Regions from separate parts of the Streptomyces sp. NBC_01237 genome, predicted to be linked through region 4. Evidence: riboswitches for the same ligand, from Rfam matches in the RefSeq annotation. Region 4 holds a riboswitch; each other region holds the start of a gene.

Region 1 (4,157 bases), on a different replicon from region 4:
CCTCGTCCGGGATCTGGTCCGAGTCGGCGACCAGCGCGACCTTCTCCAGGAACTCCGCGAGGGTGCCCGCGCCCTCCTCGTCGCCGCGCTCCTGCTCGAATTCGAGCGCGACGGCGGCCAGTTCCTGGAGGTTCTCGATGCGGGTCTCGTCCTGGGGATCCGTGGACGCCTGGAGCTCGGCGAGATAACCGGTACGCTCCATGACCGCCTCCAGGACCACCGCGGGCCCGGCGCCGGACTCGACGATCGTGCGCAGCTCCTCCATGAGCGTGTTGAACCGCTTCACGGCGTTCGCCGAGCGGGCCGCCATGCCGTACGCCTCGTCGACACGGCGCAGCGCCTGCGGGAAGGAGATCTTCTCGCGCAGCGACAGCGCGTCGATCATCGCTTCGGCGCGGTCGCCGATGCCGCGCTTGGGCACGTTCAGGATGCGGCGCAGGGGGACGGTGTCCTCGGGGTTGGCGAGGACCCGGAGGTAGGCCAGGACGTCCCGGACCTCCTTGCGCTCGTAGAAGCGCACCCCGCCGACGACCTTGTAGGGCAGGCCGACCCGGATGAAGATCTCCTCGAAGACACGGGACTGGGCGTTCGTCCGGTAGAAGACGGCGACGTCACCCGCCTTCGCGTCGCCCGCGTCCGTCAGCCGGTCGATCTCGTCGGCGATGAACTGCGCCTCGTCGTGCTCGGTGTCGGCGACGTAGCCGGTGATCCGGGCGCCCGTGCCGGCGTTCGTCCAGAGGTTCTTGGGGCGGCGGCTCTCGTTCCGCTCGATCACCGCGTTGGCGGCGGAGAGGATCGTCTGCGTGGAGCGGTAGTTCTGCTCCAGCAGGATCGTGGTCGCGTTCGGGTAGTCCTCCTCGAACTGGAGGATGTTGCGGATGGTCGCGCCGCGGAAGGCGTAGATCGACTGGTCCGCGTCACCGACGACGCACAGCTCGGCGGGTGCGTCGGCCTCCCCGGACGGGCCCACCAGTTCGCGTACGAGCGTGTACTGCGCGTGGTTGGTGTCCTGGTACTCGTCGACCAGGACGTGCCGGAAGCGGCGGCGGTAGTGCTCGGCGACGTCCGGGAACGCCTGGAGCAGGTGGACCGTCGTCATGATGATGTCGTCGAAGTCCAGGGCGTTGGCCTCGCGCAGCCGCGCCTGGTAGAGCGCGTACGCCTGGGCCAGCGTCTTCTCGAAGCCGTCGGCGGCCTGACCGGCGAAGGTCTCCTCGTCGATCAGCTCGTTCTTCAGGTTGGAGACCTTGGCCGTGAACGACTTCGGCGGGTAGCGCTTCGGATCGAGGTCCAGATCGCGGCAGACCAGGGCCATCAGCCGCTTGGAGTCGGCGGCGTCGTAGATCGAGAACGAGGAGGTGAAGCCGAGCCTCTTCGACTCGCGGCGCAGGATGCGTACGCACGCGCTGTGGAAGGTCATGACCCACATGGCGTTGGCGCGCGGTCCGACGAGCTGCTCGACGCGCTCCTTCATCTCGCCCGCGGCCTTGTTGGTGAAGGTGATCGCGAGGATCTGGCCGGGGTGCACACCCCGCTCGGCGAGCAGATGGGCGATCCGGTGGGTCAGCACCCGGGTCTTGCCGGAGCCGGCACCGGCGACGATGAGCAGCGGCGATCCGGCGTGCACCACGGCGGCGCGCTGCTCGGTGTTCAGTCCGTCGAGCAGCGCCGCGGCATCGATGACCGGTCGCGGGGCACCGTCGCGGTAGTAGCCGTCGCGGGGCGGCGGGGGCGCGTCGAAGACGCCCTCGAAGAGACCCTCCGGCACCGCTTCGGGTGCGTGGTCCTCGGGAGGCGGCGGGGGCCCTTCCTCCGAGTTCTGGAGGCCGGTCAGGAAGCTGTCGTCAAAGAGGCTGCTCATCGCTTGACGAGTCTAGGCCGCCCCACTGACAGCCCGTGGCCGCTTCCGGTACGAGACCTCCCGGGCAGGCACGTAAGGGAACCGCGCGGCCACGCCGTGTGAGGGAAACGGGGCGGTGGCCGCCACCGGCGGACCCGATCCATCGAGGTCACGAAAATGTATCGGGCATATCGAACATCAACCTTCACAGCGGCACCACGGGTTGGCTAGCGTGCTCCGTCGGGCGCCCCGTACCCCCTTGAGGCGAACCACGCCGAACGGACGCCCCCGCCGAATCCGTACCGCCCCCACGGGTGTCCGGAACCGGGGACCCACCAGCAGCACCGGGGTGAATCGGTCCTCCTCCACGGGACCGTAGGGCAGCCTTCCGTTCCGCCCGAACCCGACAGCTAACCCGGTAGGCGGTCCACGGAAGGAGATGCCGGCCTTGGCCTCGCATCGCAAACCGCGCACGAGCGTGCGCACCACCACCCCTGCCGTCGGGCTGACGACGGTGGCGCTGGCCTCGGTCACCCTGCTCTCCACACAGAGCGCGACGGCCGCGCCCGCGGAGCCCCGGCCCGGGATCGAGGAGGTCCGGACGAAGGTCGACGACCTCTACCGGCAGGCGGGGACCGCGACCCAGCAGTACAACCGGGCCAAGGCCGCCTCCGTGACCCAGCGTGCCAAGGTCGACGCCCTCCTGGAGGACGCGGCCAGGCGCACCGACAAGCTCAACGAGGCCCGCCGCGCCCTCGGGAACTACGCGGCGGCGCAGTACCGCACCGGCGGAATCGCTCCGACCGCGACCTTCTTCCTCGCGGACGACCCGCAGGCGTACTTCGACCAGGACCAGCTGATGGACCGGATGACGGGCCAGCAGCAGAAGGCCGTCGCCGACTTCCGTACGCAGCAGTCCGAGGCGGCGACGAAGCGCACCGAGGCCGTGAAGAGCCTGGAGACGCTCACCGAGTCGCAGGCCACCCTGCGGTCCAGCAAGCAGAACGTGCAGACCAAACTGACCGAGGCGCGCTCCCTGCTGTCGAAGCTGACCGCCGAGGAGAAGGCCCGGCTGGCGGAGCTGGAACGCGAGAAGAAGGCCGAGGCCAGGGTCAAGGCGGAGAAGCTGGCCCGCCAGCAGGCCGCGGAGGCGGAGGCCGAGCGGAAGGCCGGGGAAGAGGCCGCGAAGAAGAACGGCGGCGAGGCCGGCGGCGGCACGGGAACCGGTTCGGGGCCGGACAGCGGCTATGCCGCCAAGGCGGAGAAGGTCCTCGCGTTCGCGCGGGCCCAGATCGGGAGGCCGTACGTGTGGGGCGCGACGGGCCCGTCCTCGTACGACTGCTCCGGGCTGACCCAGGCGGCATGGAAGGCGGCGGGGGTCGACCTCCCCCGGACCACCTGGGACCAGGTGGAGGTGGGCACCCGGGTGGCCACCGCGGATCTGCGTCCGGGGGACCTGGTCTTCTTCTACGACGACATCAGCCATGTCGGCATCTACAAGGGCGACGGCATGATGATCCACGCGCCGAAACCGGGCGCGAACGTGCGCGAGGAGTCGATCTACTACATGCCGATCTACGGCAGCGTGCGCCCCGTCTGATCACACCCCGGCCGGCCCGGCGAGGCCCGACGGGCCGGCGACACCGCCGGGCCCTGCCTCGCCGGGCCGGATCGCGCCGGTCGGGCCCCGTCGCTCAGGCCGGTCGGGCCGCAGCGGTCAGGAGACGCCGCTCAGGTCCAGAGCGTGGCGATGAAGATGTTGGCCACCGTCAGCCCGCCCACCGCGGCGAACGCACCCTTGTCGACCTTCTCCTCGTCCCGCTTGATGTAGACGAGCGCGAGGATGACGACCAGGATCAGCATCTTCACGCCGATCTTGATGTTGTTCACGGTCTGGTCGTCGGCCTGGTTGAGCCCGACCAGGGCTATGCCGGTGACCAGCATCGTCAGCGCGCCGTGCAGCATGGCCGGCACGAAACGGGCCGTGCCCGCGCCCATCGCCTTCATCTGGGTCAGGAAGCCGCCCAGCAGCGAGGCGATACCGATGATGTGCAGGGCGACGAAGGCATTGATGAGTACGTCCATGGCTCCGCAGCCTAGCCCCGGCCATAGCACCACCTCACAGCCAGGTGCGGCATCCTTGCCGCTTCCTTGCGAACTTCGCCCGAACCAGTACGAATTGCCTGCCTCTGTGGCAGTATTTCCGGTCGCTTCGCCATAACGAAACGCCACATGTGGGCAATAACTGTCATGACGAACCTTTTCCGTGCCCCGGGCTTAGCGTCCCTTCCAGGTGACCGGCGCTCCAGCGCCGCTT
Region 2 (4,157 bases), on a different replicon from region 4:
ATCTGATCTCGGGGCTGATCCGGGCCAGTGACCACGGCGAGCACCTCACCGAGAATGAGGCCGCGGCGATGGCCTTCATCCTTCTCTTCGCCGGATTCGAGACCACGGTCAACCTCATCGGCAACGGCACGTACGCCCTGCTGCGCCACCCCGAACAGCGCGCACTCCTTGAGCGTTCGCTCGACGCGGGGGAGAGCGGCCTGCTGGCCACCGGCATCGAGGAACTGCTGCGGTACGACGGACCGGTGGAGCTGGCCACCTGGCGCTACGCCACCGAGGCGCTGACGCTCGGCGGACAGGAGGTCGCCGAGGGCGACCCCGTGCTCGTCGTGCTCGCCGCGGCCGACCGGGACCCGGAACGGTTCGAGGACCCGGACCGTCTCGACCTCGCACGGAGTGACAATCAGCACCTCGGATACGGGCACGGCGTCCACTACTGCCTGGGAGCACCGCTCGCCAGGCTGGAGGGGCAGGCCGCTCTCGCTACGCTGCTGAGACGCCTTCCGGAGCTGCGACTTGCGGGAGAACCCACCGATTTGCGGTGGCGTGGCGGGCTCATCATGCGGGGATTGCGCACGCTCCCCGTGGAGTTCGAGCCGGGGCGGCGACTGGGCGAAGGTGACGCTGCGTCAACTCTGTGACTTTCACGTGATCTCCGCTGCATCGACTTGTGACACACGTTCGAGTCCCGCTAGGTTCACCGTTCGACGCATCAGTCGGGCGTCGGATGACTCGTCAACCACTCAGTACCCACTCGTCAGTCGCACGGAAGGCAAACCCCATGGGCTCCGCGAACGGCAGACACCGTCGCCCTCGCCAGGCACCCGCCATCGTCGTCGCCGCGGGCGTGACGGGATCGGCCATCGCGATTCCGCTGCTCGGCGCGACCGGCGCACACGCCGCCGACGCCTCGACCTGGGACCGGGTCGCGGAGTGCGAGAGCGGCGGCATGTGGAGTGCCGACCTCGGCAACGGTTTCTACGGCGGGCTCCAGTTCTCGCAGGACACCTGGTCGGCGTACGGCGGCACGGCGTTCGCGCCCCGGGCCGACCTCGCCAGTCGTTCGCAGCAGATCTCCGTCGCGGAGAAGGTCCTGGACGACCAGGGCCCGAAGGCGTGGCCCAGCTGTGCGGTGATCTCCGGACTCGCGGTGGACGGTGCCCTGCCGGGCGTCGACCCGGGCGGCACGCCGTCCGCCGACCCCTCGGACGCGGCGACCCCGCCGGCCGACGGCGGTGCGGACGATGGCAAGGAAGGCGCGGCGGGCGACACGCCCGGCGAGGCCGCCGACCCCTCGACCACCCCTTCCACCCCGGACGGGACCCCTTCCCCGACGAAGCCCAAGGGTTCCGCGAAGCCCGAGGACTCCTCGGCACCCGAGGACTCCGCGGCGCCTGACGCCTCGAAGGACACCGACCGCAGTGGTGGCAAGCACCGGGGCACACCCGCTCCCGAGGGGAGCCGGGCGGCGGACGGTGACGACGGGCGCGAGTCCGGCCGGCACGCCTCCCGCGGCGACGGCGAGGGGCGCGACGGCGGGGCGGAGCGGGCCGACGGCGACTACACCGTCCGGCCGGGCGACAGTCTCTGGGCGATTGCTGACGCACAGAAACTCTCCGGCGGATGGACCGCGCTGTACGAGGCGAACAAGGACGCACTCGGCTCGGACCCGGACCTGATCCTGCCCGGCCAGAACCTGGATCTGGACCTCGGCAAGCACTCCGAGGACGCCGCTGCCAACTGATCGCATGCGGAAAACACCCCGAAAACCGGGGTAGTTCAGGGGCCTATGTCCACTTATGCGTAAGTGAGACATGGGTCTCTTTGCTTCAACTGGCGTGTCTCGTCCGCCGGATCCGTCCGCATTGCCCCCGACCTGCGGAAACGTCACTTCAGTGAGGTCAAGTAAGGGGCGATTGACCGGTATGTCCATCTTTGAATGTAGGGGTTGCCTGTGTTTACGGTCGGAACCGCTCGCACCGCGGGCCCCGTCGACCGTCACGCCGAATCCTGCCGTCGGTCGAAGGGAACAGACGCGTAAAGCGCCGTAGGCAGGAGCGGGGGACCCAGGTAAGTGCCGGGCCCGGTCGTCTCGTCCCGTACGAGAGTGATCAGGACCGGCTTGGGGTGAAGTCGCGTGCTAGGACGTGCGACCGGGCAACTCACTTGGCCCGAACCCGACAGCTCACCTCGTAGGCGTCGGTGAGGAGAAGTTCCATGCTGCTTCACAGCAAGGGCAAGCACCGCCGCCCGTCCAAGGTCGTCCGTGTCGCCACGCTCGCCGGTGTCGCCGGTGCCGCTGTCGCCGTCCCGCTGATGGGTGCGACCGGCGCCTCCGCCGCCTCCGTCTCCACGTGGGACGCCGTCGCCCAGTGCGAGTCCGGTGGCAACTGGTCCATCAACACCGGCAACGGCTACTACGGCGGTCTGCAGTTCTCGCAGTCCAGCTGGGCCGCCGCCGGCGGTACGCAGTACGCCGCCCGTGCCGACCTGGCCTCCAAGTCCCAGCAGATCGCCACCGCCGAGAAGCTTCTCGACATGCAGGGTCCCGGCGCCTGGGCCTGTGCCGGTGCCGGCAACCTGAGCAACGACGGTGTGGACCCGGGCGTCGACACCGGCTCCGGCCAGAGCGAGGCCAAGCAGCAGCAGGCCCAGCCGAAGCAGCAGGCTCAGCCGAAGCAGCAGGAGCGCAAGGCCGAGCAGCCCGCCTCGCGCAGCGAGCAGCGCACCGCCCCGAAGGCCGAGACCCCGAAGACCGTCACGACCCCGACCGGCCAGAAGGTCGCCAAGGGTGACGGCGAGTACAAGGTGAAGTCCGGCGACACCCTGAGCAAGATCGCTCACAAGGAAGGCGTCAAGGGCGGCTGGCAGAAGGTGTTCAAGCTCAACGGCGACATCGTCAAGGACGCCGACCTGATCTTCCCGGGTCAGCAGCTCCACCTGAAGTAGTCCGGCACACGGCTTCTCCTCCCCTGAGGCGGGTGTCCGGCGGCATCCTCCTCGGCCGGTTCCCCGGCCCGGCGCACTCTCCCCCGTGCGCGCCGGGCCGGGGTTCTTGCGCGGTGGCCCGGGCCGCAATCGTTCAACCCTTGTAGTTACCAGTCAGTAAATTTCTGGACCTTCGTCCTGTATTGCACGGCCTTGGGTCCTTTTTCGTCCCAGGAGACGGGCGGTCGGCCGCCCGATCGGGCCGGGCCGGTTAGGCTCGTGTCGCAAGGCCGTAGTGACCCTGCACCACCAGCGTCATATCCCAGAAGGAGATGCCTCGTGCCGTCCATCGACGTCGTCGTAGCCAGGGAAATCCTCGACTCCCGGGGAAACCCCACGGTCGAGGTCGAGGTTGGCCTCGACGACGGCAGCACGGGACGTGCTGCTGTTCCGTCCGGCGCCTCCACCGGTGCGTTCGAGGCCATTGAGCTTCGCGACGGAGACCCCAACCGCTACCAGGGCAAGGGCGTCGAGAAGGCGGTCCTCGCCGTCATCGAGCAGATCGGCCCGGAGCTCGTCGGTTACGACGCCACCGAGCAGCGCCTCATCGACCAGGCGATGTTCGACCTGGACGCCACCGAGAACAAGGCGTCGCTCGGCGCCAACGCCATCCTCGGCGTCTCGCTGGCCGTCGCCCACGCCGCGTCCGAGGCGTCCGACCTGCCGCTCTTCCGCTACCTCGGCGGCCCGAACGCGCACCTGCTGCCCGTTCCGATGATGAACATCCTGAACGGCGGCTCGCACGCCGACTCCAACGTGGACATCCAGGAGTTCATGATCGCCCCGATCGGCGCGGAGTCCTTCTCCGAGGCCCTGCGCTGGGGCGCGGAGATCTACCACACGCTGAAGAAGGTCCTGAAGACCAAGGGCCTGTCCACCGGACTCGGCGACGAGGGCGGCTTCGCCCCGAACCTGGAGTCCAACCGCGCCGCCCTGGACCTCATCGTCGAGGCCATCAAGGAGGCCGGTTACGTCCCCGGCCGCGACATCGGGCTCGCGCTCGACGTCGCCGCGTCGGAGTTCTACAAGGACGGCAAGTACGAGTTCGAGGGCAAGTCCCGCTCGGCCGCCGAGATGACCGAGTACTACGAGGAGCTCGTCTCCGCGTACCCGCTGGTCTCCATCGAGGACCCGCTGTACGAGGACGACTGGGCCGGCTGGAAGGTCAT
Region 3 (4,157 bases), on a different replicon from region 4:
ACGAGGAGGAAGGCCTGGTGATACTCCTGCGGCCCGCACCGGCACCCGAGCACCGCGCCGCCGCCCGGATGGCCGTCGGCCTCTGCCCCGCCGGGGCCATCGCCCTCAACTCTCCGGAATCGTAGCGACCGTGGCATTTCCCTGAGCAGAGCCCCGCATCGGGCACCGTGCGCACCACGGACCCGGTGGGGGCTCTCGCCGCGTACGGACACGTCCGCCACGCTGCCACGCGGCCGCGGACACCGCCGGTGGGCCTTGGCGATCGGTCCATGCGACTGCCGACCGAGCAGTCGTTGCGCAGGCTGATCATCCTCGCCGGCCACCGCCCACGGCGAGACCTCCGTCACCGGCCTCGGCCCTCCACCTCCACCCGGCCTGCGGTCTCGGTCGGCGAAAGAGAGCCCACGGGCGCGGCTCCGTCGCCGTTCTGCCCCGAATCCATGACGCCGCCGGGCCGCGGTCGGCGTCATGGCCGCGGGACACACGAGCAGAATCCTCAACCGCAGACGTCGACTTCACCTCTGCGCGCGAGCGCACGGTCAGGGCCACCGTCGAGGAACACACCAGCACCACACCCTTCTGTACGTCCTGTACATTTTTTACCGGCATGCAGCAGCTGAAGCACGCATGCGGACCGAGGCCTGCGCAGATCCCAGGAGAGGCACCGCGATGATCCGACCTGTCGCCCGTTATGTCCTGCCCGAGTTCACCGAGCGCACCGCGACGGGGACCCGGACTCTGGACCCTTACTCCAAGCTGCTCTCCGAGCGGATCGTCTTCCTCGGCACCCCGGTGGACGACACCGCGGCCACCGACCTGATCGCCCAGTTCATGTACCTGGAATACGCCGAACCGGACCGGCCCGTATCGCTGTACATCAACTCTCCCGGCGGATCGTTCAGCGCCATGGCAGCGATCTACGACACGATGCAGTACCTGGCCTGCGACGTGGAGACCTTCTGCCTCGGCCAGGCCGGCTCCAGCGCGGCCGTACTGCTGGCGGCCGGGGCACCGGGCCGCCGACATGCCCTGCCCGGCGCCCGGGTAGTCATCCGTCAGCCCGTGCTGGACGAACCGGTGCAGGGCCAGCCGTCCGATCTCGAAATCGAAGCGCGCGAGTTGATGCGGGTACGCGAGATGCTCGCGGGCATGCTGGTCCGTCACACGGGCCGGTCCGCCGAGCGGATCACCGCCGACATCGAGCGCGACACCATCCTCGACGCACGGGCCGCCAAGGCGTACGGGCTGGTCGACCACGTCGTGGAGAACCGCAACCCGCCCCGGCCGCCGCACCCCGCGAGGTGAACCGACGATGCTGCCACCCGAGTTCCCACCGCTCCCCGCCCTGACCCGCGCCGAAGGGGAGTTCATCGACCGCTACCTGGAAGTCCTCGACCAGCTGGGCCGGATCAACCCGGCCCGTGGCAGCGACACCTACGGCGCTCTGCGGGCCGCCCAGGCACTGGCCTCCCGGGCCGCGGCACTGCGCGACGCCCTGACGCTGATGCACGAGCGGGGCGAGACACAGATCCACGCGACCACCCTGGCGCGGGCGCTGCGCCTGCTCGACGGGGAGCGGCGCGCGGGCCGGGTCGCGGTACCCCCACCACCGACGGGCTGACCGCCCCTCCACCTCGACCCCGACCCCGACCCCGGCCCCTCCCGCCCCCGCGGCTGAGGCCGGGGTCTGGGCGTGAGGGGGGCCGTGGCCACGGGTGAGAGGGAGCCGGGCCGGGCGTGAGGGAGCCGGACCGGGGCGCCGCTGAGCCGACGCGACACGCCCGGTCGATTGATCAATTTTCCTCGCTCGTTCGGCGTAGGCAGTCCCCCTCATGAGGGACAACCCAACTTGCGCTCTGCGCGTGGACGGTACTCGGAATATGCGGTTCCGCCGCTGGTACGAGACTGGTCGGACAGCGCCGCCGAGGGCTCGAATCCGACCCGTCCACCCGAACGGATCAGTCGTGATGAGCCTCACAAATCACTGTTTCGCCTCGGAAATCCGGCACTTCGTGAGTCAAGATCCCTGGGACGACAAGCCCCCGCCACCGCGGCGGGGCGGTCCGGGCGGACGCCGAGTCCTGCCGCTGCCCGGATGACTGGTCGACAGAAGTGGATCGGCAGGAGTGGAGGACCCGAGCACAACGGGTCGACCGGGCAACCGGTCGCCCCTCGGGGTGAAGCCGCCAAGTGCGGCCGGGCAACTTCGCCAGCCCGAACCCGACAGGTCATCCTTCACAGGCGGCTGACGAAGGGTTGCGCATGACTGCGCAGGTACATGTCCCGTCTCTGCTTGCCCGGGTCGGTACGGCCTCGGTTCTCACTCTCGCCGTCGGCAGCACCATGCTGGCGCCGGGTCTGGTGACCGATGCCGAGGCCGCCACTCACTCGACGAAGGCGCTCAAGATCGCTGCCTCGAAGAAGGGATCGCCCTACAAGTACGGAGCATCCGGCCCCCGCCGGTTCGACTGCTCGGGGCTGACTCTCTACTCGTTCAAGAAGGCGGGCAAGAAGCTCCCCCGCACGGCCCAGCAGCAGTACAACAAGACCCGCCACATCTCCTCCTCGATGCGCAAGAAGGGCGACCTGGTCTTCTTCCACTCCGGCCGCAGCGTGTACCACGTGGGCATCTACGCGGGTAAGGGGAAGATCTGGCACTCCCCCAAGACGGGGGCCCTGGTCCGGCTGGAGAAGATCTGGTCGAACAGCGTCTGGTACGGGCGGGTGCGCTGATCCCCTGATCCCCGGCCGGAACCGCTTCAGCGCAGCAGCGGTCCGGTCACCAGCGCGAGCCCCAGTGCGGTGAGCGCCGCGCCGCTGCCGCCCTCGATCGCACGGGCGGTACGCGGCCGGCGCAGCCACCGGCCCAACCGGTCCACCAGCAGGGCCACGGCCGGGAACCAGATGAGCGCCAGCACCACGACGACGGCCGCGAGCAGCAGGGTCCTGGGCAACGGCGGCTGCCCGTCGGGGACGAACTGGGGCAGCAGACTGAGGAAGAGCACCGGCGCCTTGGGGTTCAGCGCGTTGGTCAGGAAGCCCTGGCGCAGTGAGCGGCCGAGTTCCTTCGGCGCGGGGCCGGGGGCCTGTGCCGCCACCCCGTCGGTCGCCGCGGTCCGTCGCCGTATCGCGTACAGGGCGCTCAGACCGAGATAGAGCACATACGCCCCGCCGAGCAGCTGGACGGTGCGGAACAGCACGGGCATCGTCACCAGCACCGCGGCCAGCCCCGCCACGGCCAGCGCGGTGTGCACCAGCAGCCCCCCGGCGACTCCCAGCGCTGTGGCCACCCCCGAACGGCGTGAGGCCAGCGCGTTGCGTACGACGACGGTGAAGTCGGCGCCGGGCAGCGCCACCATGCCTGCGGCGACTCCCGTGAAGGCGAGCAGTTGTGCGTCCATGCGTACAGCCTGGCCCGAAGTAGCCTTTAGCGTGTACTTGCAATCTTCTGGGTCTGCCAAAAGGAACGCTTAATGTACGACCCGACACGGCTCGCGGCGCTGGTGGCGGTCGCCGAGGCCGGATCGATCACTCGGGCCGCGGCCCGGCTGGGCTACACCGCGCCCGCCCTCTCCCAGCAGCTGGCCAAGCTGGAGCGCGAGGCCGGTGCGGCGCTCCTGGTGCGCCACCACCGCGGCGCCAGGCTCACGGCCGCCGGTGAGCTGCTCGCGGGCCGGGCCAGACGGGTCCTGGACGAGCTGGACCAGGCGCGGCACGAGCTGGCCCAGCTCGCGGGGCTCTCCGGGGGGCGGCTGCGGGTCGGCACGTTCACCACGGCCGGAATCCATCTGCTGCCGCCGGTGCTGAGCGCGTTCCGGCGCGCCCATCCCGATGTCGAGCTGGCGGTGACCGACTACGAGCCGCCCGGTACGGTCGCCGCGGTGGCCGCCGGGGAGGTCGATCTCGCCCTGACCCACACATACGAACCGGCAGCCGCCGATCCGCCTCCGGCGGGCGTCACCATCGAACCTCTGCTGGTCGAGGAGCTGGTCCTGATCACCGCGGTCGGCCACATGCTGTCCGAGGGCACGGGCCGGCTGCCCGTCGCCGAGCTGGCGGGCCGGCCGCTGATCAGCAGCGCGCCCACACATCCGCCCCGTCGCGGGGTGGAACGGGCCCTGGCGGAGGCCGGGGCCACCCCTGCCGTCGTGTGCGAG
Region 4 (4,157 bases):
CGCGTCCAGCATGGCGGAGCGGTCCACGACCTTGATCCGCTCGCGGCCCTCGGCCGCACCCAGCGCCTGCTCGTGCGCGTCCAGGCGGTGCCAGCCCTCACGCGTGGTGTAGCGGACGCCTCGTTCGTCGAGGAAGGCGACGACGGCGTCCGGGTCCGGCTGTGCGGGGGCGGGCAGCCGGCCCTCGGCGCGGTCCTCCAGCAGGCAGGCGACCGTTTCGTTGGCGTCACCCTTGGTGTGCCCGATCAGGCCGATCGGTCCACGCTTGATCCAGCCGGTGACGTACACGGACGTCATCGGCTCCTCACCGGCGATGACGCGTCCGGCGGCGTGCGGAACGGTGCCGGAGGAGACGTCGAAGGGGAGCTTCGGGAGCTCCTGCGAGTAGTAGCCGACCGCACGGTAGACGCTCTGCACGTCCCAGTCGGTGAACTCGCCGGTGCCCCGGACGTTGCCCGTGCCGTCCAGCTCGGTCCGCTCGGTCCGCAGACCCGCCACGCGGCCGTCCTCGCCCAGGACCTCGACGGGCGACTCGAAGAAGTGCAGGAAGAGCTTGTGCGGCCGGTCGCCGACATCGCGGATCGCCCAGTTCTCCAGCGTGGAGGCGACCATGTTGGCCTGCTTGTTGCCCCGCCGGGTCTCGATGGACCCCGCGTCGTAGTCGATGTCCTCGGGGTTGACGATGACCTCGATGTTGGGCGAGTGGTCCAGCTCCCGCAGTTCCATCGGGCTGAACTTGGCCTGGGCCGGACCGCGGCGGCCGAAGACATGCACTTCGAGTGCCTTGTTGGCCTTGAGGCCCTCGTACACGTTGGCCGGGATCTCCGTCGGCAGCAGCTCGTCGGCCGTCTTGGCGAGTATGCGCGCCACGTCCAGGGCCACGTTCCCGACGCCCAGTACGGCGACCTTCTCGGCCGTCAGCGGCCAGCTGCGGGGCACCTCGGGGTGCCCGTCGTACCAGGAGACGAAGTCGGCCGCGCCGTAGGAGCCGTCCAGCTCGATCCCGGGGAGACCGAGCGCGCGGTCGGCGTCGGCGCCGGTGGAGAAGATCACCGCGTCGTAGAAGGACCGCAGCTCGTCCAGCCCGATGTCATGGGGGTAGTCGACGTTGCCGAACAGCCGCAGCTGCGGCTTGTCCAGCACCTGGTGGAGTGCCTTGACGATGCCCTTGATCCGCGGGTGGTCCGGGGCCACGCCGTAGCGGATCAGGCCGAAGGGGGCGGGCATGCGCTCGAACAGGTCGATCGATACGCCCGGGTCCTGTGCGGCTTCGGATTTGAGCAGCGCGTCCGCTGCGTAGATCCCGGCGGGACCGGCTCCGACGATGGCGACGCGGACGGGGCGTGTCATGGCGTGTTGTTCCTTAGGGCGGGCGACGCGGGCAGGACGGGTGGCAAGCTGCGCAAGTAAGGCTTGGCTTACCAGTCTCCACCGCACACGTTAAGCCCTGCCGCGGCCGGACCTCGGGCCGGGGTCCTGTGGAGTCCATCGGTCCGCCCCAAGATGCCCGAATTCTGCATTATGGGGGATTTTCCGGAATTAGACTTTCCGCTCACGAAGGCCGTGCGGGCGATGCGCGATCTTCGGAGTGTGGAGCAAAACGGCCTTTTCGGACTCAGTGGCGAGAGTCACGTTCCGGACCCCTGACGGCGTGACACGTCGCCCGGTTCCCTTCTGCGACGGGAAAGTTGACTTCGCGCTGTGGGATTGCCGACAGGTATTTCCATGAATTGATCTTGCGGAAGAATTGCGATCAAGAATTCGGGGCTTGTTCTGCCCGGCCTTTCTCGCCTACGGTCACCGTCAATCCGGATGGAACGCCTAATCCTGCCGCCGTCCGGCAATCGGACCTACTTACGTACGGCAGGAGCGGGGGACCCAGGTAAGCCGCCGATCCGGTATCCGGATCGGCTCGGGGTGAAGTCGCATTCGCGTGCGGCCAGGCAACTCCAGCCTGAACCCGACAGCTCACCTCGTAGGCGACGGAGAGGAATCCACCATGCCCTCCATGGGTAAGCACCGTCGTTTCAAGGCCACTTCGCTGACCCGCGGCATCATCGCCGTGGGTGCGGGCGGAGCCGCTCTCGTGATTCCGCTGGCCGGTGCGACCGTCGCCTCGGCGGCGCCCGCGCAATCCGCCACCGCCGAAAAGGCGCCCACTGCCGTATCCGCCAAGGAAATCGCCGTCGGTAAGGGCGCCGTGACGACTCATTCCGTCATCGCGGGTGATTCCCTTTCCAAGATCGCCCGTGCGTATTCCCTCGGTGGCGGCTGGCAGAAGCTGTACGAGGACAACCGGGAGGCCGTCGGCGGCAACCCCGATCTGATTCACCCCGGTCTGAAGCTGTCGGTCGGCGCCGCATCAGTGACCGGCTCCAAGTCCTCCGACGCGTCGTCGGACCGGGCCGCGGGTGGCGACCGTGCCGACCGCTCCGAGCGGACGGCCGCACCGCAGGCCGCGCACGGTGCCCCCGGTGCCGCCGCCACGACCCCGGCGGACGACACCACCGGGACCGCGAACGGCGTCGCCGAGGCCACCGCCGTCGCCGACACCACCACCGTCCCCGCCGAGCAGCCCGCGACGTACACGGACGATCTCGACGGCTGGATCAAGGAGTCGCTGGCCGTCATGGCCGAGCACGGCATCCCCGGCAGCTACGACGGCATCCACCGCAACATCATGCGTGAGTCGTCCGGCAACCCGCAGGTCGTCAACAACTGGGACTCGAACGCCGTCGCCGGGACCCCGTCCAAGGGGCTCCTCCAGGTCATCGACCCGACCTTCCAGGCGTACCACGTGCCCGGTACGTCGATGGACAGCCTCGACCCGGTCGCCAACATCACCGCCGCGTGCAACTACGCCGCCGACAAGTACGGCTCGATCGACAACGTGTTCGGGGCCTACTGATACATGGCAGTGCCGGCAGTGGGACGAACCGATGGGCGGTGAAGGGGCTTTCGGCCCCTTCACCGCCCATCGGTGATTCCGGATCATGCCGGGCATCCGGTGCAAGTTACCCACAGGTATGTAGTGACTTACCACGCGATCGACAGTAGAACCTGTTGCACTCTGTCGAGAGTGAGGGAAGTCACATGAGTGACGCTACCATGCAGAATGCGGGATCCAAGAGGGTCTCGCGCCGTCGTTTCATCACAGGAACAGGTTCTCTTCTTGGAGCCGTGGCCCTTACGGGCCACTCGGCCCCGGCGCGGGCGGCGACCGCGGCCGAGTCCGCTCCGATCGATCCCGGCGCCCATGTGCCGGTCCTGGTGATCGGCACCGGGTACGGCGGCTCCGTCGCCGCGCTGCGCCTCGCCGAAGCGGGCGTCGATGTGCACATGATCGAGATGGGCATGGCCTGGGACACCCCGGGCCCGGACGGCAGGATCTTCGCCAACACGACCAGCCCGGACTACCGTTCCTACTGGCTGCGCACCAGGACGAAGCAGCCGCTCAGCAACTTCCTCGGTTTCCCGATCGACAGGAACGTCCCGCGCTACACCGGGATCCTGGACGCCGAGGAGTTCGCCGGCATCACGGTCTACCAGGGCCGCGGGGTGGGTGGCGGTTCGCTGGTCAACGGGGGTATGGCGGTCACGCCCAGACGGGAGAACTTCGGCGCCATCCTTCCGTCGGTGAACGCCGACGAGATGTACGGCACGTACTACCCGCGCGCCAACGCCGGGCTCGGGGTCGGCACCATCGACCCGGCCTGGTTCGACACCGCCGAGTGCTACCGGTACGCCCGGGTCGGCCGCAAGCACGCGGAGCGGTCCGGGTTCCCGTTCGTCTTCGTGCCCGCCGTGTACGACTGGGACTACATGAAGCAGGAGGCGGCCGGAAGCGTCCCCAAGTCGGCGCTGGACGGGGAGATCCTCTACGGGAACAACTACGGCAAGAAGTCGCTGCAGAAGACCTACCTCGACCGGATCAGGGCCACCGGCAGGGTCACCATCTCCCCGCTGCACAAGGTCACCTCGGTAGCCCCCGCGGCCACCGGCGGCTACACCGTCCTCATCGACCGGATCGACACTTCGGGCAACACCGCCGAGACCAAGTCCGTCACCGCGGACAAGGTGTTCTTCGCCGCGGGCAGCGTCGGCACCAGCAAACTGCTGGTCGCGCTGAAGGCCACCGGAGCGCTGTCCCGGCTGAA

The links. Region 4 has a riboswitch for cyclic di-AMP ahead of OG251_RS40600 (transglycosylase SLT domain-containing protein). Riboswitches for the same ligand answer to the same signal wherever they lie in the genome.
Region 1: it holds a riboswitch for cyclic di-AMP, as region 4 does, so the genes downstream of both, OG251_RS24860 (C40 family peptidase) here and OG251_RS40600 (transglycosylase SLT domain-containing protein) in region 4, are expected to answer to the same signal.
Region 2: it holds a riboswitch for cyclic di-AMP, as region 4 does, so the genes downstream of both, OG251_RS15470 (transglycosylase family protein) here and OG251_RS40600 (transglycosylase SLT domain-containing protein) in region 4, are expected to answer to the same signal.
Region 3: it holds a riboswitch for cyclic di-AMP, as region 4 does, so the genes downstream of both, OG251_RS05525 (C40 family peptidase) here and OG251_RS40600 (transglycosylase SLT domain-containing protein) in region 4, are expected to answer to the same signal.

Annotation. Positions count from the first base shown of each region.
Region 1 is NZ_CP108508.1:5,533,563-5,537,719, reverse strand. It holds gene pcrA (DNA helicase PcrA) at 1-1,861, opposite strand, end outside; cyclic di-AMP (ydaO/yuaA leader) riboswitch at 2,120-2,281, shown strand; gene OG251_RS24860 (C40 family peptidase) at 2,280-3,440, shown strand; gene OG251_RS24855 (hypothetical protein) at 3,572-3,925, opposite strand.
Region 2 is NZ_CP108508.1:3,494,977-3,499,133, reverse strand. It holds gene OG251_RS15480 (cytochrome P450 family protein) at 1-641, shown strand, start outside; gene OG251_RS15475 (transglycosylase family protein) at 782-1,744, shown strand; cyclic di-AMP (ydaO/yuaA leader) riboswitch at 2,034-2,214, shown strand; gene OG251_RS15470 (transglycosylase family protein) at 2,218-2,949, shown strand; gene eno (phosphopyruvate hydratase) at 3,268-4,157, shown strand, end outside.
Region 3 is NZ_CP108508.1:1,239,701-1,243,857, forward strand. It holds gene OG251_RS05510 (ferredoxin) at 1-125, shown strand, start outside; gene OG251_RS05515 (ATP-dependent Clp protease proteolytic subunit) at 670-1,305, shown strand; gene OG251_RS05520 (hypothetical protein) at 1,313-1,621, shown strand; cyclic di-AMP (ydaO/yuaA leader) riboswitch at 2,095-2,259, shown strand; gene OG251_RS05525 (C40 family peptidase) at 2,263-2,733, shown strand; gene OG251_RS05530 (LysE family translocator) at 2,760-3,401, opposite strand; gene OG251_RS05535 (LysR family transcriptional regulator) at 3,474-4,157, shown strand, end outside.
Region 4 is NZ_CP108509.1:981,180-985,336, reverse strand. It holds gene OG251_RS40605 (FAD-dependent oxidoreductase) at 1-1,350, opposite strand, end outside; cyclic di-AMP (ydaO/yuaA leader) riboswitch at 1,838-1,997, shown strand; gene OG251_RS40600 (transglycosylase SLT domain-containing protein) at 2,000-2,908, shown strand; gene OG251_RS40595 (GMC oxidoreductase) at 3,109-4,157, shown strand, end outside.